Regions from separate parts of the Leifsonia poae genome, predicted to be linked through region 1. Evidence: riboswitches for the same ligand, from Rfam matches in the RefSeq annotation. Region 1 holds a riboswitch; the other holds the start of a gene.
What was found. Region 1 has a riboswitch for magnesium ahead of K5L49_RS15180 (ABC transporter permease). Riboswitches for the same ligand answer to the same signal wherever they lie in the genome.
Positions count from the first base shown of each region.

Region 2: linked by a shared signal. The riboswitch ahead of mgtA (magnesium-translocating P-type ATPase) and the one ahead of K5L49_RS15180 (ABC transporter permease) in region 1 are both predicted to bind magnesium.

Region 1 is NZ_JAIHLP010000002.1:2,998,162-3,009,516, forward strand. It holds gene K5L49_RS20530 (MarR family winged helix-turn-helix transcriptional regulator) at 1-175, shown strand, start outside; partial or broken gene K5L49_RS20535 (pyrimidine dimer DNA glycosylase/endonuclease V) at 217-390, opposite strand; gene K5L49_RS15175 (LCP family protein) at 797-2,086, shown strand; M-box (ykoK) riboswitch at 2,150-2,321, shown strand; gene K5L49_RS15180 (ABC transporter permease) at 2,488-4,224, shown strand; gene K5L49_RS15185 (ABC transporter ATP-binding protein) at 4,239-5,555, shown strand; gene K5L49_RS15190 (YbhB/YbcL family Raf kinase inhibitor-like protein) at 5,676-6,239, shown strand; gene K5L49_RS15195 (flavin monoamine oxidase family protein) at 6,348-7,706, shown strand; gene K5L49_RS15200 (TetR/AcrR family transcriptional regulator) at 7,794-8,360, opposite strand; gene K5L49_RS15205 (aldo/keto reductase) at 8,480-9,517, shown strand; gene K5L49_RS15210 (agmatine deiminase family protein) at 9,521-10,540, opposite strand; gene K5L49_RS15215 (nitrilase-related carbon-nitrogen hydrolase) at 10,537-11,355, opposite strand, start outside.
Region 2 is NZ_JAIHLP010000002.1:3,685,184-3,696,538, forward strand. It holds gene soxR (redox-sensitive transcriptional activator SoxR) at 22-501, shown strand; gene fdxA (ferredoxin) at 535-861, shown strand; gene mgtA (magnesium-translocating P-type ATPase) at 965-3,697, opposite strand; M-box (ykoK) riboswitch at 3,925-4,095, opposite strand; gene K5L49_RS18235 (hypothetical protein) at 4,174-5,748, shown strand; gene K5L49_RS18240 (DUF1611 domain-containing protein) at 5,765-6,856, opposite strand; gene K5L49_RS18245 (serine hydrolase domain-containing protein) at 7,023-8,105, opposite strand; gene K5L49_RS18250 (DoxX family protein) at 8,253-8,624, opposite strand; gene K5L49_RS18255 (LacI family DNA-binding transcriptional regulator) at 8,729-9,757, opposite strand; gene K5L49_RS18260 (ABC transporter substrate-binding protein) at 9,931-11,226, shown strand; gene K5L49_RS18265 (carbohydrate ABC transporter permease) at 11,303-11,355, shown strand, end outside.

The DNA.
Region 1 (11,355 bases):
GAACAGAGGGTGCGGTTCGGGTATCCGAACTGCCTCCCACAGTGTGGCGACATCAGGGCTGCGCTGCTCCAGCTTGGCCATCAGATGCAACCACTCGTACTGCAATTGTCCAACGGTGACCGGAATGAGTTCGGCAATGTGGTCGGACGGGCCGATCTTCGCCCGGTCGAAATGATACCCGCGGGACTCTGCCTCGTCGGCGATACCAGACAAGTACGCCGAGACGGCACATGCGGGACGCAGTTGACTGCGGAACCGTTCCAATTGCGGATGGTGACCATATCCGCTCCCCGGTCTGTCGAGCACGGCTTGGGCCAGTAATCCCTCGCGCCAGCAGGCGGTCAATGCCTGCCGATCAAAATAACGCGGATGAACCGACCACAACCTCACAACAAGCAAGGTTAGCGGCGCTCGATGAGCGACGTGCCGTTTCCTATGCTCGGGGTGAGAGCCAGTGAGGCTCGAGCGGCACCTGGTCGGCCGACAATGCGCCCGCTGCGCCGTCCGCGGGGCTCACGACGATATGCGTGCGACCCGCGATACCGCCGGCTCGTTGGGCACGGTGACCGCTCGGCGGTCTCTGCGAATCCTGACAATCGTCGCCCGGAACGGGGCCGACGCGCGTTCCCGGGGTGAGGCCGGGCGCTCGACGGGGTCGGTCTCCCCCGGATGGGGGCGAGATGAGGGGCGCCGCCGCTCGGCCCAGGCGAGTTCTCCCAGCCCCCTTTCCTAGCGTGGGCACGCCGGGAACGTCCCGAGCCGCACGTGCCGCAGCCACCCAGGGAAGAGGTTCGCCATGAGTTCACCGACACCGGACGAGGGACACCCCACGGCCCACCGCCGCGCGAGCGGGCCGAGCCCCCGGGTGCGGCGGCGGCGGCGCATCGTCGCGATCGTCGCCGGTTCGGTAGCCCTGCTGCTCGTGGTGACGGTCGGCTTCGTGATCTACAAATACAACGATCTCTCCAACGGGATCCACCGATCGTCCATCGTTCTGCCGACGGCGTCGGGGAAGCCGGGTGTGCCCCAGAACACAGGGGAGACGAACATCCTGATCATGGGGCTGGACAGCCGACTCGACGAGAACGGGAACCCGTTGCCGGCCACTGTGTACAACGCACTGCACGCCGGCGACGGTTCCGACGGCGGGTACAACACCAATGTGCTGATGCTCGTGCACATCCCGGCCGGGGGCGGCAAAGCCGTCGGCATCTCGATCCCGCGCGACGACTATGCGGCGCTCGCCGGCAGCCCGGACGGCGTCTCGATGTCGAAGATCAAGGAGGCGTACGGTCTGGAGCTCGACGACAAGCTGAAGGCCCTCGTCAACGCCGGCGGCATCAGCCGGGCCGATGCGTACCAGCAGGCTCGCGCCGCGGCCCGCCAGACCGAGATCACCACCGTTTCGAACTTTCTGGGCGGCGTCACGATCAACCATTTCATCGAGGTGACGATGGCCGCGTTCTACCAGATCGCCGTGGCGGTGCAGCCGATCACCGTGTGCCTCAACGAGGCGACCTCAGACATCTACTCGGGAGCCGACTTCCCGGCCGGGGTGCAGCAGCTGAGCGCATCCCAGGCCGTCAGTTTCGTGCGCCAGCGGCGCGACACGAGCGGATCCGGTCTCGACTTCACCGACCTCGACCGTGATCGGCGCCAGCAGGCGTTCATCGTCTCCCTGGCCTACAAGCTCAAACAGGCCGACACCTTCACGAACCTCGGCACACTGCAGACCCTGATCGACACGGCGAAGCAGAACATCGCCCTCGACTCCGGCTTCGACCTGCTCAGCTTCGCGCAGCAGGCGTCCCGTCTCGCCGGCGGGAACATCAGCTTCACCACGCTTCCCATCACGGGGTACGCGACGAGGAACGGTGAGGATGTCAACCTCGTCGACCTCGACCAGATCCACACGATGGTCGCGCAGCTCCTCTCCGACCATCCGACATCGTCGCCGACACCGAAGACGACCGGGGGCGGCGCGTCGTCATCGACGCCGGCCGCGGTGGCCGCGACGCCGGGGCAGAACGTGTACACCGATCCCGCCACGCCGTTGCAATCCGGCAGCATCCCCTGTGTGAAGTGACAGGCGCGACTGTGTCGCTCACAGGCCACCTGGCGTTCACCGACCGGTGCTACGGTGGGCGCAGCAGAACTTCGTTAGGCGAGGCTCCTGCACGAACACAGGCCACTGATCTGACGACGTCGAGAGACGCCCAAGATCAGGACAGGTTTCCCCGGCTTAAGGGGTGACCCCAAGTGGCTTCCCGCCCCGGCGGGACACGTCGTGCAGTGCCGAAGCTCTTACATGGGAGTCGCGGGCGTCTCTTCGAGGCGACCACTGGCCGGCGTGTGTGTCTGCACCGGAGTGGAAGGAGGCCGCCGTGAGCGAAGACCATAGTCCGTCGGGCACAGCCCGCGATCACGTCCCCTGTTCCTCGGTCGACCTGCGACACCTGCGGGTCGGCTCCCTCCGGAGGTTCGACAATGCCACTCCTGCGCACTGTTCCCGGTGCCGGCACGCTCCGGCGTGTGCGACTTCGCTGGGTCGACCTGGCGGTCGCCGTCGCGGTCATCGTTCTGCTCTATCTTGTGCTCGAAGCGGGCGCGGGGGCGACCGCGCCGCTCAGACTCGCTGAGGTCCCCTCCTCGATCTCCACCGATCCCGCCGAACTGCCCTACTACGCGCTGAGGTCGCTGTTCAGGATGTTCGCGGGCCTGGCCGCGTCGATCGTGTTCACGTTCATCGTGGCGACGGCCGCCGCGCGCATACCCCGGGCCGAGAAGATCATCCTTCCCGCCCTGGACATTCTGCAGTCGGTGCCGATCCTCGGCTTCCTCTCGGTCACCGTGACCGGGTTCATCGCGCTGTTCCCCGGTTCGGCACTGGGGCTCGAATCCGCCGCCGTGTTCGCGATCTTCACCTCGCAGGTGTGGAACATGACGTTCTCCTTCTACTCCTCGCTCACCAGCCAGCCCAAAGACCTCGACGAGGCATCGCGCCTGATGCGGCTGACGAAGTGGCAGCGGTTCTGGAAGCTCGATGTGCCGTCGGGGATGATCCCGCTGGTGTGGAACGGGATGATGAGCTTCGGCGGCGCCTGGTTCTTCCTGGCCGCCTCCGAAGCCATCACGGTCAACAATCACAGCTACGCGCTGCCGGGCGTCGGAGCGTATGTGGCCGCCGCCGTGCAGAACGGTCAGCTCGACCGGGTCGGCTACGCGATCATCACGATGGCGGTGATGGTGCTCGGCGTGAACTTCCTGTTCTGGCGGCCGCTCGTGGCCTGGGCGGAGAAGTTCCGTCAGGAGGACACGGCCGCGACCGACCGCCCCACGAGCCTCGTGCTCACCGCTCTCAACCGCTCCCTGCTCCCACGCGCGATCGGCCGCGGTCTGCGGCCGATCGGCCGGGCATTCGACACCATCACCCGGCCGTTCGGGGTCGCCGATCGGCCCCTCTTCGTTCCTGCGTCGCGGCGACGCGTCATGGATGTGCTGGTGACGGTGATCGTCCTCGCCGCGATCCTCTACGGGGCGTACCGCGCCCTGGACTTCGTCGGCGCCACACTCGGATTCGGTGCGTTCGCTGAGGCGTTCGGCCTCGGCGCGGTGACGATGCTGCGGGTCGTGGTCATCCTCATCGTCTCGACGGTGATCTGGGTGCCGGTGGGGGTGTGGATCGGGATGAATCCCCGGATCAGCCGCCTGGCGCAGCCGATCGTGCAACTGCTGGCGAGCTTTCCGGCGAACTTCCTCTTCCCGTTCGCGATCGCGTTCTTCGTCGCATCCGGCATCTCGCTCGACGTGGGCGGGGTGCTGCTGATGGCGCTCGGCTCCCAGTGGTACATCCTCTTCAACGTCATCGCCGGCGCCAGCGCCATCCCCACCGACCTGCGGCAAGCGCTGGACAGTTTCGGTGTCGGCCGGGTGCAGCGCTGGCGTCGGTTGATCCTCCCGGCGATCTTCCCCGCCTACGTCACGGGCGGGATCACCGCCGCCGGCGGCGCCTGGAACGCGTCGATCGTCGCCGAGGTCGTCACATACAACCACCACACGTACACGGCCACCGGCCTCGGGTCCTACATCGCGGCGGCGACCCAGCACGGTGATATGGCGCGCGTCCTCGTGGGCGTCATCGTCATGTCGGTCTTCGTCGTCGGCCTGAACAGGCTGTTCTGGCGGCGGCTCTACCGCGTGGCCGAGAAACGCTTCACCCTGTAAGGAGGCACCGAGAAATGACCGAAGTACTCATCGATGTCAGCGAGGTCGACAAGTCGTTCGCCACCGACGGCGGCGAGAAGGCGGTGCTCTCCGGCATCAGCCTGACCATCCGCGACGGGGAGATCGTCGCCCTTCTCGGCCGCTCCGGGTCGGGCAAGAGCACACTCGTCCGCTGCATCGCCGGACTCATCGCACCCACCTCGGGCAGCGTCACCTTCCGAGGGGTCCCGCTGAACGGCGCGAATCCGGGAACCGCGCTGGTCTTCCAGTCGTTCGCTCTGCTCCCGTGGCTGACCGTGCTCGAGAACGTCGAACTCGGCCTCGAGGCGAAGGGCGTCGCCCCCGCACTCCGCCGCGAGCGCGCGCTCCAGGCGATCGACGTGATCGGCCTCGACGGGTTCGAGTCCGCGTACCCGAAAGAGCTGTCGGGCGGGATGCGGCAGCGCGTCGGCTTCGCCCGCGCGCTCGTCGTCGAACCCGATGTGCTCCTGATGGACGAGCCGTTCTCCGCCCTCGATGTGCTCACCAGCGAGAACCTGCGATCGGAGCTCGTGCGGATGTGGAGCGACGGCTCTATGCCCACCCGAACGGCCCTGATCGTCACGCACAACATCGAAGAGGCGATTCAGCTCGCCGACCGGGTGATCGTCCTGGACTCGAACCCGGGCCGCATCAAAGCCGAGCTCGTGGTCGATCTCGCGCAGCCCCGCGACCGCCGGAGCCCCGAATTCGAGGCCCTCGTCGATCGGGTGTACAGCATCCTCACCGGTCAGAAGGCGGAACCCCGTGCCGGTGGCGCAGCCGCACCGTCGGCCCCCGGCGCCGCCGAGCCCGGCCTCGACGTTCCGCTTCCCGCCGCCAGCACCGGCTCCCTCGGCGGTCTGGTCGACCTTCTCGCCTCCCACGGCGGAAGCGAGAGCCTGGCCGAGATCGCCGACGAACTGCGTTATGAGATCGACGACCTGCTCCCGGTCGTCGATGCGGCCCAATTGCTGAAACTGGCCCGACCGCAGGGTACGGAGCTGCGCATCACGGAGCAGGGCCGCCGCTACGCCGCCGCCGACCCGCTCCGCGCCAAAGAACAGTTCGCCACGCTCGCGACCGAGGCCGCGCCCCTCGTGAGGCGGATCGTGCGCGACCTCCGGCACAGCGCATCCGAGGCGATCCGCGCCGACGACGTGCTCGCCGAGCTCAAGACGTTCTATGGCGACGACGATGCGCAGCGGCAGCTCGACACCGCCATCGACTGGGGGCGGTACGGCGAGCTCTTCGAGTTCGACGCCGACACCGACCGGCTCCTGCTGCCCACCCACCCGGACGCTCAGCAGTAGGGCGCCGGCTCACTGCCCTGGTTGCCGCGGCGGGTCGTAGATAGTTAGTATTACTTATGAGTCGTGCCGACGCCTCCCCGATCCCGATCCCGATCCCGCTTCCGGAAAGGATGCGACCCCATGCCCAACCCTCTCGGCCTTGCGCTCCGCTCCCGCCGCGTCGGCCAGGACGCCCTGCTCTGGGCGCAGGCACCGTTCGCTGCGCCCGAGACATTCACGTTGACGAGCCCGGCCTTCGCGCACGGCGACCCCATTCCGGTCCGCCATCGCGGACACCTGTTCGCCGCCAACATCTCGCCCGCGCTCGTCTGGACGGAACCGCCGTCGACGGCCCGGGAGCTCGTGCTCATCGTGCAAGACCCGGATGTACCGCTCGGGAGGCCGGCCGTGCATGCGCTCGCGGTCGGCATCGACCCGAGCGCGGGCGGTCTGCCCGAGAATGCCCTCGTTCATCCGAGTCCACTGCCCGGCATCCGGCAGGGGAGGGGTGCGCTCGGTAGACGGGGTTGGGCCGGCCCCCTGCCGCTGCGGTCGCACGGCCCCCATTCCTATGTCTTCCAGCTCTTCGCGCTCGACCGGTCCCTCGACCTCCCCGCCACGTTCTCGCTCGACCACGTGGTCACGGCCATGATCGGGCACACCGTCGCCCGGGCGCGCCTCGACGGCACCTACGAGATCCGGTAGCCCTATACGCGCTGTCGAGCAGATGCCTCGGCGTTGTACGGCGCGTATAGTCCGGGTCGGGGCGGGCGGCCATACGATCGCCTGAAGACCTCCGACGAAGGACAGACAATGGGCAGCATCGAACGAGACGTGGTCATCGTGGGCGCGGGCGCCTCGGGCCTGACCGCCGCCACCGAACTCACGAAGGCCGGGCTCACCGTGGCCGTTCTCGAGGCGCGAGACAGGGTCGGCGGCCGACTCTGGACCGATGACATCGAAGGCGCCACGCTGGAGATCGGCGGCCAATGGGTGTCGCCCGACCAGGATGCCCTCATCGACACGCTCGCCGAGCTCGGGCTCGAGACCTATGAGCGCTACCGCGACGGGCTGAACGTCTACATCGGCCCGAGCGGCGAACGGCGCACCTTCGAGGGCGAGATCTTCCCGGTTCCTGCCCGCACCGAGCACGAGATCGTCACACTCATCGAGAAGCTGGATGCGCTGGTGGCCGAGATCGACCCCGATCGTCCGTGGGAGCATCCCCGGGCCAAGGAGCTCGACGAGATCTCGTTCCGTCGCTGGTTGGAGACCCAGACGGACGACCAGGAGGCGCGGCACAACATCGGCATGTTCATCGCGGGCGCCATGCTCACGAAGCCGGCGCACGCGTTCTCGGCGCTGCAGGCGCTGCTCATGGCGGCGTCGGCGGGCAGCTTCTCGCACCTCGTCGACGCCGACTTCATCCTCGACAAGCGGGTTAAGGGCGGTCTCCAGCAGGTTCCGCTGCTGCTGGCCGACCGTCTCGGCGACGACGTCCACCTCAGTGCGCCAGTGCGCACTCTGCGCTGGGACGACAACGGCGTCACGGCGATCGCCGACGGCGTCGAGGTGCGGGCGCGATTCGCCGTTCTCGCGCTGCCGCCCATCCTGATCAGCCGGATCGCCTACGACCCGCCGCTGCCGCGCCGCCAGCAGCAGATGCACCAGCACCTCTCGATGGGCTTCGTGATCAAGGTTCACGCGGTCTATGAGACGCCGTTCTGGCGGGAGGCCGGCTACTCGGGCACTGCTTTCAGCCCGTATGAACTGGTGCACGAGGCCTACGACAACAGCTACGACGGCGACCCGCGCGGCACGCTCGTCGGGTTCGTCTCCGACGAGGCGGCGGATGCGGTGTTCCGGCTCTCGCCCGAGGAGCGCAAGAAGCGCATCCTCGAGTCGCTGTCGCACTACTACGGCGACGGTGCCCTGACCCCGACCGTGTACTACGAGAGCGATTGGGGCAGCGAGGAGTGGACTCGCGGCGCGTACGCGGCGAGCTTCGACATGGGCGGGCTGGCCCGCTATGGCGGCGACCTGCGGGCGCCGGTCGGACCGATCCACTTCTCGTGCAGCGATATGGCGGGCAAGGGGTATCAGCACGTCGACGGCGCGATCCGCGTCGGACGTGAGACCGCGGCCGCCATCATCGCCGACGCGCGCCGCTGAGGCCGCCACCCAAGACCGGGCGCGGCCAGTTCGTGGCTCGCCGCGCCCTCCCCTTTTTGTTGCGGGTTCCGAATGCAGGCCCGGCCGTCAGTGTGAGCGCAGGCCGTCGAGGGTGACCTGCAGGAGCGGTTGCACATGCGCGGCGCCGCCGCGGATCGTCGCGACGGAGTGGATCAGGTCGAGCACCTGCTCGACGGTGAGGTCGTCGCGGATCTCGCCGGACTGCTGTGCGGCGGCGAGGAGCGGGCGGCCGGCGTCGATGACCCGGGCGCGATTGCCGCCGAACACCGGATCGTCGCTGCCGGTGTGCTTGAGCAGCTCGGCGGCGATGTGCCGCTTGCCGGCGAAGAAGCCGAAGAGCTCGCGCAGCCAGACCAGCAGCGCAGCGCCCGGAGTGCGCCCTTCGACCGCGTCGTCGGCGGCCGCGCAGATCACGTCGACCTCCTCGGCGTAGAGGGCCTCGAGGAGTTCACGGCGGCCAGGGAAGTTGCGGTAGAGCGTGGCCATCCCGACGCCGGCGCGCCGCGAGATCTCCGCCATGGAGATCTCTGCCTCGGCGTCGGCGAAGGCGGGGCGGGCGGCGGCGAGGATCTTCTCGCGATTGCGCGTGGCGTCCGTTCGCCGTGGCGTCTGGTGGAGGGGGCTCGAGGTCATGGGGAATCCAAGTGGACAGGCTATCCGGTTAAAGGTACGGTGAAAGCGGACAGGCTATCCGGCTTTCGTCTGCTCCGATCCTACCCACTCACCGTCACTCGGTGAGGAAAGGAACTCTCATGGAATACCGTCCCCTCGGCCGCACGGGTGTCACCGTCAGCCGGCTCGCCCTCGGCGGAATGATGTTCGGCTCGTTCGGCAACTCCGACCACGGCGACGCGATCCGCGTCATCCGCACGGCGCTCGACGCCGGCATCACCCTCATCGACACGGCCGACGGCTACTCGAACGGCGAATCCGAGGAGATCATCGGCGAGGCGCTCGCGGGCGGCCGACGCGACGACATCGTGCTCGCCGTCAAGTTCGGTGTCTCCTTCGGCGGCGACCCGAACCACCGCGGCGGATCGCGACGCTGGATCATGCGCGCGATCGACGGGTCGTTGCGGCGGCTCCAGACCGACTACATCGACCTCTACCAATTGGGCACACCCGACCCGCACACCGACATCGACGAGACACTCGGCGCCCTGACCGACCTCGTGCGCGCAGGGAAGATCCGCTCCTTCGGCGCCTCCAAAGTGCCCGCCTCGCAGCTGGTCGAAGCGCAGTGGGTGTCGGAGCGCCGCGGACACGAACGGTTCCGCACCGAGCAGCCGCCCTACTCGATGCTGACCCGGGCGATCGAATACGACGTGCTCCCCACCGCCGCGCGTCACGGAATGGGTGTCCTGAGTTACAGCCCGCTGGGCGGCGGCTGGCTCTCCGGCAAGTACCGCGCCGGGCGGACGGTCGCCGAACCGGGGTCGGCGGCCAGGAGGGCGATGTTCGCCGCCGACTACGACGCCGCGAGCCCCGTCAACGCCGCGAAGCTCCAGGCGGCGGAAGCGCTCGGCGCACTCGCTGACGAGAGCGGTCTCACGCTCGTGCAGCTGGCGACGGCGTTCGTCCTGCGGCATCCGGCGATCACTGCGGCGATCATCGGACCGCGGACCATGGAGCACCTTCACGGCTACCTGGCCGCCGACGGCGTGACCCTCACCGACGATGTGCTCGACCGCATCGACGAGATCGTGCGACCCGGTGACAGTGTCGACGTCTCCGACAACCGCTGGGCGTTCGGCACGAACGCGCTGGAACCTGCTGCGCGGCGCGGCTGATCGTCAGGCGGGCTGTTGCTGGGTGATGCAGTGGATGCCGCCGCCGCGGGCGAACAGGGGGCGCGCATCCACGGTCACGACCCGCCGGCCGGGGTAGACATCGGCCAGGATGCCCGCCGCCTCGGCGTCGGTCGGATCGCCGAAGCCGCAGGCGATCACGCCGCCGTCGACCAGCAGATGGTTGATGTAGCTGTAATCGGTCCAGCCGTCTTCGTCGCGCAGGGTGGTCGGGGCTGGAACCTCGACGATCTCGAGGGCGCGGCCCGCGGCATCGGTCGCCGCTTCGAGGGTGGCGCGGAGCTCGCGGGAGACGGCGAAGTCGGGATGCGACTCGTCGCGCTGGGTGTGCAGCAGCACCACCCCGGGCCGGGCGAACGCGGCGACGATGTCGACATGGCCGCGGGTGCCGAATCGTTCGGAGTCGCGGGTGAGCCCGCGCGGCAGCCAGATGGTCTTCGTCGCCCCGAGGGTACGCGCGAACTCGGCTTCGATGTCGGCCTTGGTGAGGCTCGGGTTGCGTCCCGGATCCAATTGCACGGTCTCGGTGGCGAGCACGGTGCCGGCGCCGTCGACATGGATGCCGCCACCCTCGTTGACGAGGGCGCTCGGCACGAGCTCGGCCCGCGCCAGGTCGGCGACCCACGCGCCCACCTTGCTGTCGTGCTCCCAGCTCGCCCAGTCTTGCGCGCCCCAGCCGTTGAACACCCAGTCCACGGCGCCGAGAGCACCCGTCTCCGTGGAGCGGACGAAGGTCGGGCCCATGTCGCGCATCCAGGCGTCATCGAGCGGCGCCTCGTGGCATTCGACCGCCGCGGAGAGGTAGCGCGGCGCGAGGTCGCGGTCGCGGGGGTCGACGACGACCGAGACGGGCTCGAACTCGGTGATCGCATTGGCGACGGCTGCCCACGTCGTGCGGGCCTCCTCCGCGTCGGCGGGCGTATCGCCGAGGGTGTACCCGCTGCTCGGCCAGGCGAGCCAGGTGCGCTCGTGCGGGGCGCCCTCGTGGGGCATCAGCCAGCTCATCGGTTCGCCTCCAGAAGGCCGTAAGTGTCGGGGCGGCGTGTCGACAGGAACGGGAACAGGGTGAGCCAGTCTTCGCGCTGCGGCAGATCGAGATCGACGACGAGCACGGCCTGTTCATCGCGCGGGGCTTCGGCCAGGATGCGGCCGTACGGGTCGCTCACGAATGACGAACCGTAGAACGTGTTGCCGGCGGTGCCGTCGGGGCGGGTCTCGGTGCCGGTGCGGTTGGGCACGACCATGAAGGTGCCGTTCGCGACACCGTTGCCGACGATCACCTGGCGCCAGAGCGGCTGGGTGTCGAACGCCGGATGGTCGGGCTCCGAGCCGATCGCCGTCGGGTACACCAGCACGTTCGCGTTCTGCAGGCTGTAGGCCCGGGCGACCTCGGGGAACCACTCGTCCCAGCAGGTGGGCAGCCCCAGCCGCACGCCGGGCAGGCCCGCGAGCTCGTGCACCGGGTAAGGGTGGTCGGCCGGTCCGGCCCGGAAGTACTGGTCTTCGTAGTAGCCGGCGGTCACCGGGATGTGGAGCTTGTGCGTCACGGCGACGATCTCGCCCGCGGGGGAGACGACGATCGCGGTGTTGAGCCCCCGGCCGTCGGTGTCTCCGGTGCGCTGGTAGAGGGAGGCGTGCACGAAGACCCCGGTCGCCGCGGCGGTCTCGGCCGCCCAGCGTCGGGTCGGGCCGGATTCGAGGTCTTCGGCGAGCTCGTCGGCGCGGCCGCTCGGCAGTGTGTCGGCCGGATAGCGGGAGAGGGTCAGTTCGGGCAGGAACACGATGTGGGCGCCCTCGGATGCGGCCGTGGCGACGGCCGC
Region 2 (11,355 bases), 690 kb from region 1:
AGATCAAATCGAGGAGGGACCATGGCACACGAGCTCTCCACCGACGACCTGCTGCCGATCGGTCGGGTGGCCCGGCGATCGGGGGTGCCGGTCTCGACGGTGCGGTACTACGACTCGCTCGGTCTGCTGCCCTCGGTGCGGTCGCCGGGGAACACCCGGTTGTTCCCGAGGCACGCGTTGCGCAGGATCGCGTTCATCCAGGTGTCGGTGCGGTACGGACTGTCGCTGGCCGCGGTCGCCGAGCTGTTCGCCGACCTCCCCGACGATCGACCGCCGAGCCGGGAGGCGTGGCGGCGCATCTCGGCGGCGTGGGCCGACGAACTGGCCCGCCGACAGGAGGTTCTGACCCGGATGCAGGACGAGCTCACCGGTTGCCTGGGCTGCGGCTGCCTCTCCCAGGATCGCTGCGTGGTCGTGAACTCGCAGGACAAACTCGGGGAGGACGGCGCCGGGCCGCGCCGCGTGCTCCCGGCTGCAGCCGCGGCGCTCGGGCGGAATTGATCTCAAGTGAGGTTGAGATATTAGGGTGAGGGCATGACCTATGTGATCGCGCTTCCGTGTGTGGATGTGAAGGATCGGGCGTGTATTGATGAGTGTCCGGTTGATTGCATTTATGAGGGGGAGCGGTCGCTGTACATTCATCCGGATGAGTGTGTGGATTGTGGGGCGTGTGAGCCGGTGTGTCCGGTGGAGGCGATCTGTTACGAGGATGATCTTCCGCAGAAGTGGGCGGATTATTATCGGGCGAATGTGGAGTTCTTCGATGATGTGGGGTCGCCTGGTGGTGCGGCGAAGGTCGGCGTGATCGCCAAAGACCACCCCGTGATCGCCGCGCTGCCGCCGCAGGAGGCACCCGCCTGACCGGCGATCGCCCATCCGCGCCGATGTCCGACAGACGCTCGACGGGCGCTCGACCGGAACCGGCCGGGCCGTCAGGACGACGGCGCCGGCCGGCCCGGATGCCTCACATCCAGGTGCCGAACTTCTTGATGAAGAGGTTCTTGCAGAACTGGACGAGCAGGCAGTACGCGGTGAGCGTCGCGATCAGCCAGGGGAAGTACGTCCACGGCAGCGAGACGAGGCCGAGTCCGTGCCCCCACCCGGTGAACGGCAGCACCAGTCCGAACAGGCAGACCGCGCCGGTGGCGAGCAGCACGGGCAGGCTCGCCCGCGACTGCACGAACGGGATGCGGCGGGTGCGGAGCATGTGCACGATCAGCGTCTGCGAGATGATCGACTCGATGAACCAGCCCGACTGGAACAGGGCGGCGTGCGCCGGGCTGTTCGCCTGGAACACGAACCACATCAGGGCGTACGTCGTCAGGTCGAAGATCGACGAGATCGGTCCGATGCGGATCATGAACTGCGAGAGGCTCTTGGTCTCCCACGTGCGCGGCGACTTCAAGTCGGCTTTGTCCGCGCTGTCCCAGGGGAGGGTGAGCATCGACAGATCGTAGGTGAGGTTCTGCACGAGCACGACCAGCGGGATCATCGGGATGAACGGCAGCAGGGCGCTGGCGACGAGTACCGAGAACATGTTGCCGAAGTTCGACGACGCGGTCATCTTGATGTACTTCATGGTGTTGACGAAGGTGCGCCGGCCCTCGATCACGCCCTGTTCGAGCACGGTCAGATCTTTCTCGAGCAGGATGATGTCGGCCGACTCCTTGGCGATGTCGACGGCGGTGTCCACCGAGATCCCCACATCCGCGGTGCGCAGCGCAGGGGCGTCGTTGATGCCGTCGCCGAGGAAGCCGACGGTGTGACCGTGACTGCGCATCGCCTCGACAATGCGCGCTTTCTGCGTGGGGTTGACCTTCGCGAACACCGTCGTGGTCTCGGCGAGGGCGCCCAGCTCTTCCAGCGACAGCTCGTCGATCTGCGGTCCGAGCACGATGGTCCCGACTCCCAGCCCGACTTCGCGCACCACGGTGGCGGCGACGAGCGGGTTGTCGCCCGTGATCACCTTGACGGTCGTCCCGTGCTTGTGCAGCCGCGCGATGGCGGCGGCGGCCGACGCCTTGGGCGGGTCGAGGAAGGCGAGGAAGCCGACGAGCGTCATCGCCGTCTCGTCGTCGCGGGAGTACTCCGCGCTCCCGTCCTCGGCCGGCACCATCGAGCGGATGGCGACGGCGAGCACGCGCATCCCCAGCCCGTTCTGCTCCGCCACGAGCGCGTCGAGCTCAGCGAGACGCCCGGGGGTGAGATCGACCGTCTGACCCTTGACGAGCTCGGTGCTGCACTGGTCGAGCACCTCCTCCACGGCGCCCTTGGTGATGATGAGGTGCGAGAGGCCGTCGTCGACGACCACCGACATGCGCCGCCGCACGAAATCGAACGGCATCTCGTCGACGAGCGTGTACTCGGCCCGGATGCGGGCGAGCTCGTCGGGACCGGCCGCCGTGAGGACGGCGGCGTCGAGCAGGTTGCGCAACCCGGTCTGGAAGTGCGCGTTGGCGGTCGCGTAGCCGAGCGTCGTCTCGCTGGACCGGCCGGCGACGTCGAGGTGTCGTTCGAGGACGATGCGGTCTTCGGTGAGCGTGCCGGTCTTGTCGGTGGCCAGCACATCCATGGCTCCGAGGTTCTGGATGGAGTTCAGCCGCTTGACGATCACCTTGCGCTTCGCCATCTGCTTGGCGCCCTTCGCAAGGTTCGCGGTGACGATCAGAGGAAGCATCTCCGGCGTGAGGCCGACGGCGGTCGTCACCCCGAACAAGAACGCGCTCGTCCAGTCCTTGGTCAGGCCGTTGACGATGAACACGACCGGAACCATCACCAGCATGAACGTGATCAGGGTGAAGCTGACCTTCTTGATCCCCACGTCGAACGCGGTCTCGGGGCGTGCGCCCACGATGGCTGACGACATGCTTCCGAAGTAGCTGCGGCTTCCGGTTCCGACGACCACGGCCGTTCCCGAGCCCGAGACCACCGAGGTGCCCAGGAAGCCGAGGTTGGCGGCCGAAAGGATGTCGGATGCCTCGATGCTCTCGAGCGCCTCGACGCTCTTCTCGGCGGGGAGGGCCTCTCCGGTGAGCATCGCCTGGTTGATCTGCAGATCTTTCGTGCGCACGAAGCGCACATCGGCGGGGATCATGTCGCCCGCGGCGAGCTGCACGACGTCGCCGGGCACCACCTCCTCGATCGGCAGCTCACGGGTGACCGGACGACCGGTCTCGGTGCGGGTGACCGCGGTCGTCGTGCGGACCATCGCCTTCAGCTCCTCGGCGGAGCGGGACGAACGGTACTCCTGCCAGAACCGCAGGGTGGCGCTGACGAGCACCATGATCCCCACCGTCACAACGCCGGTGTAGTCCGGGCCGTCGACCGGGTCGGCGAAGATCACATCGGTGAACAGCATGACGACGACGAGGAAGAGCAGGATGATCACGAACGGGTTGGTGAACGTCTTCAGGAACTGCAGAACGGCGGGGGCCGGCTTGTCGTGGTCGACCTCATTGGTGCCGTAGCGGGAGCGACGCATGGCGACGGCGGCGTCGTTCAGCCCGTTCAAGGTGGTGGCCAGCGACTTGAGCGTTGCCTCCGGAGGAAGCAGCGCGGCATCCCTCAGCAGGTTCTGCTGACCGGAGGCGAGAAGACGGTTCGTGCCGTCGGCGAGACGACGGGCCGTCTTCGCCGTACCGCGCGTGTCGGGGGTGGGCGTAGTGACGTCCGTGACGTCGGTGCGGAATGTGCGCATGGTGGATCCAAACGTTCCGCGGCGAAATACCGCGTTGGAAGAAGAACAGAAAAGCGGATGCGCCCCGCAGAGTGACCGGTCAGAGAGCCGGGCGATACCGGTGACCGTTCGCCCTGCTCGGGCGGGGAGATCGACTATGGTCGTCGCTCATCGACGGTCACCTCCTTCTTCCTCGTTCGCGCAGCTCGACGCACACGGAAGACAGGAAGTCATGAAGGAACTTCTTTGCGCTACCTCCACGTAAGAGCTTTGACACTGCACGACGTGTCCCTTTGAGGGGGAAGCCACTTTGGGTGACCCCTTAAGCCGGGGAAACCTGTCCTAACCTTGGGCGTCTCTCGACGTCGTCAGATCAGTGGCCTGTGTTCGTGCAGGAGCCTCGCCTAACGAAGTGCTGCGTGGTGACCATAGCACACCGATCGCGGACCCGGCGAAGACCGCGGCAAGACCTCGGCCGATGGCCCTAGGGTGGGAGGGTGGGCATCCCCGATCCGGCACCCGACCCGCGCCCGACGCGGAGCCCGCCGCGATGGGCCGCCGAGGCGGCGGGAGCCGTCATCGCACTGGCGATCGCGGCGCTCGTCGTGGCCCGGCTGGCGTCGAGTGATCGATCGTGGCTGCTCTTCTATGACGGCGACTCGCTCGTGAACACTCTGATGTGGCGTTCACTGGTGACGGGTCAGCCGCAGCAGTGGGCGCTCTCGACCGTGCTGTTCGTGCCCGAGTTCGTCGTCTACGCGGTGCTCTCCCTGTTCGGTCTCGGCGTGAAAGCCACACTCACCCTGAACGCCGTCGTCAACCTTGTCGCGCTCTACGCGGCGATCCGCTTCGTCGCCGGCACGGGGGAGCGGGCGCGGCGGCCAGTGACGTTCTCGCTGGCTGCCTTCGCCCTCTTCGGCGTGCTCGCGATGCTGGAGACGTCGGCGAGCCGGGACTCGCTGGAACTGGCCTCCCTGATGACTACCACGACCTACTACAGCGCCACCGTCATCGCTGCGCTCGTGACCGTCGGGCTCGTGCGCCGGATGCTCGACAGAGGTGCCGCGCGACCGAGCCGGGTGGCCCTCGCGGTGCTCGTGGCGGTCATCGCCCTCTCCACGTTCAGCAATCCGATCGTCCTCGCCTGGGCGGTGATCCCGGTCGCGGCCGTGCTCATCGTGCTCGGGGCTCTGCGACGGGCTCCGCTGACCGTTGTGCGGTGGGCGACGCTCGGCATGCTCGCCGGCGCGGTCGTCGGGCTGCTGGCGCGCATCCCGGTTTCGTCGATGATCTCGAACAGCGGTGCGGGGTATGCGGACCCGTCCCGTGCCCTCGAATCGCTCCGCTCCCTCGGGGCGCTGATCGTGGATCGTGTGCATTCCGTCGAGGGCATATTCTCGCTCGGGCTCGTCGCCGTGCTGCTCGCTCTCGGCGTCGCCGCGACCGTGGCGGCCGCGCGAAAGGGCTGGTTGGCCGGCACATTCGTGGCCGCCGCATCCTGGGGGATCCCCGTGCTGGTCGTCGTTGGAGCGGTGGTGCTCGGCACGAACGCCCCCCGCTATCTGGAGCCGCTGTTCTTCGCGCCAGTGCTCGCCGTGACGGTGCTTCCCGGGATTCTTCCGCGGAAGGTGCGCGCGCCGCGGGCGGTGCTGGTCGTCGCCGGGGCGCTCCCGATCGTCGTGGTCGCGGTTGGCGCGCTGGTAGCGGTGCCAGGGCTCGTGACCGAGTCCGCGCGCGTCGACGCGTCGATCCGGTGTGTGGACGACTGGGTGACCGCGAGCGGGCGTGTCGGCGCCGGGCAGTTCTGGACCATCCGTGCCCCGAAGGCATACCTCGCCGATCCGAGCCGGTTGCTGCAGGTGGATGCGAACCTCGACAGATACGCCTGGCTCGTCAACCGGGCCGACTACACCGAGGAAGCGGTCTCGTTCCTGGTGAGCGACGCATCAGGCCCGCCGACCCTGCCGATGACCGTCGAACCCGGCCCGCAGCCGACGACGATCGACTGCGGCCGCTACACCATCACAGACTTCCACACGCCGCGGGTACGGCTCCGCTCCATCCACAGCTGACGGTGCAGGAGTGCACTCAGCGGCGGTGGACGGCCGACTCCGGCTCGAGCTCGGGGAAGGCCAGCAGCACCATCTCGACGAGGCGGTCGAGCGGGCGGGTCAAAGGGTCGGTGGCCGGCATCCCGAGCTCGAGTTCGTGTTCGTCGATCGCGGCGCCGATCTGCTCGTCGGTCAAGTTCTCGTGGTTGATCGTGACCCCGATGACCTCGGTGTCGGCGAACGCTTCGATGAGGGCGATCTCGGAGGCGGCGGAGGGCATGGGCATCGTCGGGTAGTCGTCGAGCATCCGACGGCCCGGCGCATGCTGCAGAATGACGCCGGCAGGCCGGCTGCCGCGCAGGATGTACGCGCTGGTCAGGTAGGCCGGGTGGCTCAGGGCACCCTGGCCTTCGACGATGATCACATCGGGGTGCTCGGTCTCGTCGGCCGCGACGACCTGCGCCTCGACCTCGCCCGAGCAGAACTGCGGAACGGTGGCGTCGAGCGCGACGGCGTATTTGGCGCCCTGGATGAGAGCGGTCTGCCCGGTGCCGACCATCACCGCTGTGATGCCGCGGGCGTTCAGAGCCTGGGTGAGCAGGGTGGCGGTCGTGCGTTTGCCGATCGCGCCATCAGTGCCCAGCACGGCGATGCGGGGGCATGCGACGTCGAAGATGCGGCCGGAGAAGAGCTTCAGATCTTTCTTCTCTTTGGGGCGACGGATATCGGTGATCGTCACGCCCGCGAGCAGCGCGGCGGATGCGAACTCGGCGTCGTCGTTCAGGAACTCGTGCAGGCCGTTGACCAGATTCATCCCCCGGTTGATCCCGTCGAGCAGGGCGTCGCGTTGCGGGGCGGAGAGCAGGCCGTCGGCGGGGGCCATGCCGAAGATCAGGGAGTCGGGAACCCTGCCGGCATAGGCGATGGCTTCGGCGAGATCGGCGAGCACGGGGATGCCGTTAGCGACCCCGTCGAGGTGGCGACCGGCATCCACGCCGGCGCAGGTGCTGTCGATCACGCTGACGATGTCGTACTTCTCGGAGAAGCGCACGAGACCGTTCGCGGTCTTGCCGTCCTGTTTGCCGAACTTGCCCTCGCAATAGACGACGGCCGAATGATGGGTGGGCATGACGCTCCTCTGAATGACTCAGAGGAGGCGACGGGATCGTGGCCGGGCGGGGGGACCCAACGGTCAGCGAGGCGTCTTCCCTGACGCTGGCGATGTGCCAACTCCCGAACCGTAGCAGCCCCGCCTGGGAGCCCCCCGGGCTGCGAGTCGGTGCAGCCGGCCCCGATCACTCCGGGCAGGCGTCGAGCACGGCGTCGGCCACCTCGGCGAGGTGGGCGAGGTCGTCGCGCTGTCGGGTGATCCGGTTGGTGAGATAGCTGAAGACGAGGTCTCGGTCTGGATCCGCCCAGGCGATGCAGCAATTGCTGCCATTGTGACCGAACGTTCGGGGACTGCTGCGGCTGCCCATCGGGCTGATCGACTCCGGGAGATGACGTGGGCCGCCGAGCTGGAAGCCCTCGGACCAGCGGATGGGGGAGTGCGCGAAGCGGTCGATGCGGCCCTCGCTGCTCGGCACGAGGGCCGCCTGCAGAGCGGCGGACGACAGGATGCGTCGGCCGTCGGCCGTGACGCCGCCATTCAGCAGCATCTCGTAGAAGACGGTCACGTCCCGCGCGGTGGTGGAGAAGCCCGCGGAGGGGATGATGGCGGCGCGGGTGGCGCGTCGGTTGACGACGGCGCGCACCGGGCGCGGCGCCGAGAGCGGCACATGCCGGAGCCACTGGTCGTCGGGGAGCCCGAGGTAGGTGTCGTGCACGCCGAGCGGTCCCAGCAGGAGCGACGACATCAGCTCGGGAAGCGGGATCCCGGTGGCACGGCGCGCGACCTCGCCCAGGATGAAGCCGAAGATCACGAATTGATAGGCCGGTGCCGAACCGGGCGGCCAGGTGGGGCGGGCGCGCTCGATGCGGCGCAGGGTGCGGGACCAGCCGGTCATCGCCAACGCGTCACCGACAGCGCTTCCGGCGGTGGCGAAACCGGAGCGGTGACGTAGCACGTGGCGAACGGTGATCGCCTCCTTGCCGTTCGCCGCGAATTCCGGCCAGTAGCGCGCCACCGGGGCGTCGAGGTCGATGACGCCGCTTTCGGCCAGGGCGTGGATGAGCACCACTGTGTAGGGCTTGCCGGCGGAGAATGTCCAGAAGAGGGCGGTCGGTTCGCAGCCGAACGACCGATCGACCACCGTGACACCGTGGCGGCGCACCACGAGTTGGGCTGTCGCTCCACGCGCTCGGACGAGGTCGACCGCGTGCCGCAGGGCGGCGGGGTCGAAGCGGGTGGGCGAGCGGTCGGACGACGGAATCGTCATGCTGCCATCTTCGCTCACCCGGGGGCGGATGCCGAGCCCCGGATGCGGGTATCGACCGACTCGACGAGCTCGGGGATGAAGCGCAGATCGCGCAGCGCGACGCGATCGCGGTCGTGTTCCTTTCAGCGGAGCGGGATTCGGATCGGTTCAGTATCCGAGGAGGCGGCCGACGACGACGAAGACGCAGATCAGGAACAGCGGGAGGTTCACACCGAACACCTGTTTGTACTCCCCGAGCGAGCGGTGGGCGAACGCCGCGCCGATCATGATGATTCCGAGACCGGCGGCGGCGGCCACGGTCAGATACGGGGCGATGCCGGTCGCTTGGGGGAGGATCAGGCCGACGCAGCCGAGGAGTTCGAGGGTGGCGATGGTGCGGATGAACGGCAGCGGGAACGGGGCGACGCCCGTCTGGCCGATCGCGATGAGGCGGTCTTTCGGAAGGGACGCTTTGGCGATGCCGGAGTAGAGGAAGACGACGGCGAGGAGCACCTGGGCTATCCAGAGCGCGATGTTCATGAGTCGATCCTGTTCTCGAATAGAAATGGTTGCCCTACATACCCACTATCGCCCCCGTGCAGCCCGCTGAACCGTCGACATTTGGTGCAAATGTCGGGGCGGGGTCAGTGCGGGGCGGGGCCAGTGCTGGCGCGGATGCGCAGTTGGGGTTCGACGGAGGCCGGCTCGAGGGTGGTGCCGGGGTCGGCGATGTAGCGCAGAAGGTGCTCGACGGCGAGCTCGCCCATCTGGCCGAATGGCTGGGCGACGGTGGTGAGCGAGGGGGAGCAGTATTCGGCGAGGGTGATGTCGTCCACGCCGACCACGGAGATGTCCTCCGGGATGCGGCGACCGAGCTCATGGAACGCGCGGATGACGCCGAACGCCATCTCATCGCTGGAGACGAACACGGCCGTGACGTCGGGGATGCGCCCGAGGATGAGGCCGTTCTGGTAGCCGGAGGCGGGGGACCAGTCGCCCTTGAGCTCGGGCGGCGGGGCGATGCCGGCCGCTTCGAGGGTGGAGCGCCAGCCTTCGCTGCGGCTGACCGCATCCAGCCACTCGCTGGGGCCGGAGACATGCCACACCGTCTCGTGGCCGAGGTCGAGGAGATGCTGGGTGGCGAGCCGGGCGGCGTGGGACTGGTCGACGGCGACGACCTCGGTCGAGGAGGTGCGCGAGCCGTCGATGGTGATGGTGGGGATCGCCCGGGTGAGCTCTTCGATTCCCCGGGTGACGTGGATGAGTGGGAGGGCGAGGATGATGCCTTCGACGCTCTGGTCGGCCAGGCGCGACATCGCCGCTTCGATGGCGGAGGGCTCCAGCGAGGGACTGGTGGCGGCGCTCACGGAGTACCCGGCGTCGCGGGCCGCCTCTTCGACACCGACCGTGACGGCGGTGCGGGAGAAGAAGCTGGTCTGCATCAGCACGATGCCGATGGTGCGGCTGTGCCCGGAGGAGAGGATGCGGGCGGCGTTGTTCTTGCGGTAGCCCAACTGTTCGACGGCGGCGAGCACCTTGGCTCGGGTCTTCTCCTGCACATTGGGGTGGCCGCTGAGGGCTCGTGACACGGTCTGGGCCGAGACTCCCGCCACCCGGGCGACGTCGGTCATGCCCGGCGGCTTCGGTGCCGGGCTGGTGTCGTTGGTCGTCATCGATTCCCCTCCGCTTGCGTTTCGCCTCTCATGATAACGGGCGCATCTGCGCGTTTGCGCATATTTTGGGGAGTTTCAAGCACTTCCAAGGTCCCGAGTTGTTATCGCTATCATTCTGTGCGACACTCGGTGCTCGTACCCGGATACGGGTGTCTGTGATCAAAGGAGAGGCAGTGAAGAAGTCAGGAATCCGCATGGCGGGCGTCGCCGGAGCGGTCGCCCTCGGGCTCGCGCTGACCGGATGTTCGGGCAGCGGCTCCGGGTCGGGCGACTCGGGCCACGCGACGGTCACGTTCTGGGGCTGGGCTCCGGGATACGCCGATGCTGTCAAGGCTTTCAACGCATCGCACAAAGATGTGACGGTCAAATACCAGGAAGTGCAGCCCGGATCCAAGGGCGGCTACCAGAAGATGCTCAACGCTGTGACCGCTAACAATGCGCCGTGTCTTGCGCAGGTCGGCTACGAGACGCTGCCGAGCTTCGCGGCCCAGGGCGCCCTCGAAGACGTGTCGACCTACGCGAACGCCGACAAGGGCGAGTTCCAGCCCGCGGCCTGGAAATCCGTCTCGGTCGGTGACGCCGTGTACGGCGCACCGGTGGACACCGGCCCCATGGGGCTGTTCTACAACAAGCAGCTGTTCGACTCGCTCGGGCTGTCGGCCCCCACCACTTGGGCCGAGTACAAGGCCGACGCAGAGAAGATCCATGCGTCCGACCCCAAGAAATTCATCTCGTCGCCGTATATGGACTACGACTACGCGGGCCTCGCCTGGCAGACCGGCGCCACCTGGTTCGGTGTCGACGGCGACGCCTGGAAGGTGACCCTCGCCTCCGACGCCAACAAGAAGATCGCCGACTACTGGCAGGGCCTCGTCTCCGAGGGTCTCATCAGCAGCGCCCCGATGTACGACCAGGCCTGGTACACCGGTCTGGGTGACGGCGACATCGCGACAGTTGTCGGTGCGGTCTGGCAGGCCGGTGTGATCAAAGGCGGCGCCGCAGACGGCTCCGGCAAATGGGCGGTCGCCCCGATGCCGCAGTGGTCGGCGGGCGACGACCAGGTCGGCAACGCCGGCGGATCGGCCACGGCGGTGCTGAAGGGCTGCAAGACGCCAGAGGCCGCCTGGGAGTTCGCGCATTGGATGAGCACGGACAAGACCACCTACAACAACCTGGTCACGAAGGCCGGACTGTACCCGGCCGCCACCGCGCTCACCGGCCTCCCCGCTCTCGCCGAGGGCGACGCGTACTTCGGCGGGCAGAAGATCTTCGACGTGTTCGCCAAGGCGGCTCCGAAGGTGAACCCCGACTGGACATGGGGGCCGGTGATGACGAAGACCGCCGCCGATCTCGATGACGGGCTCGGCAAGGCCTGGGCCGGTCAGGGCACCATCGCGGATGCCTTGCAGTCCGCTCAGGACAAGACCATCGCCGAGCTGAAGACCCAGGGTCTCACGGTCAGCCAGTAGTTCCGAGCGACGTGTCGGGGCGGACCGGACCGGGGACCGGTCCGCCCCGACACGCGTCGAGAGTAAGGAAGAATTCGTGAGCAACCTCGCCGTCGCGGAGCCCTCCGCGGCCACCGTCGCCCCGCCGCC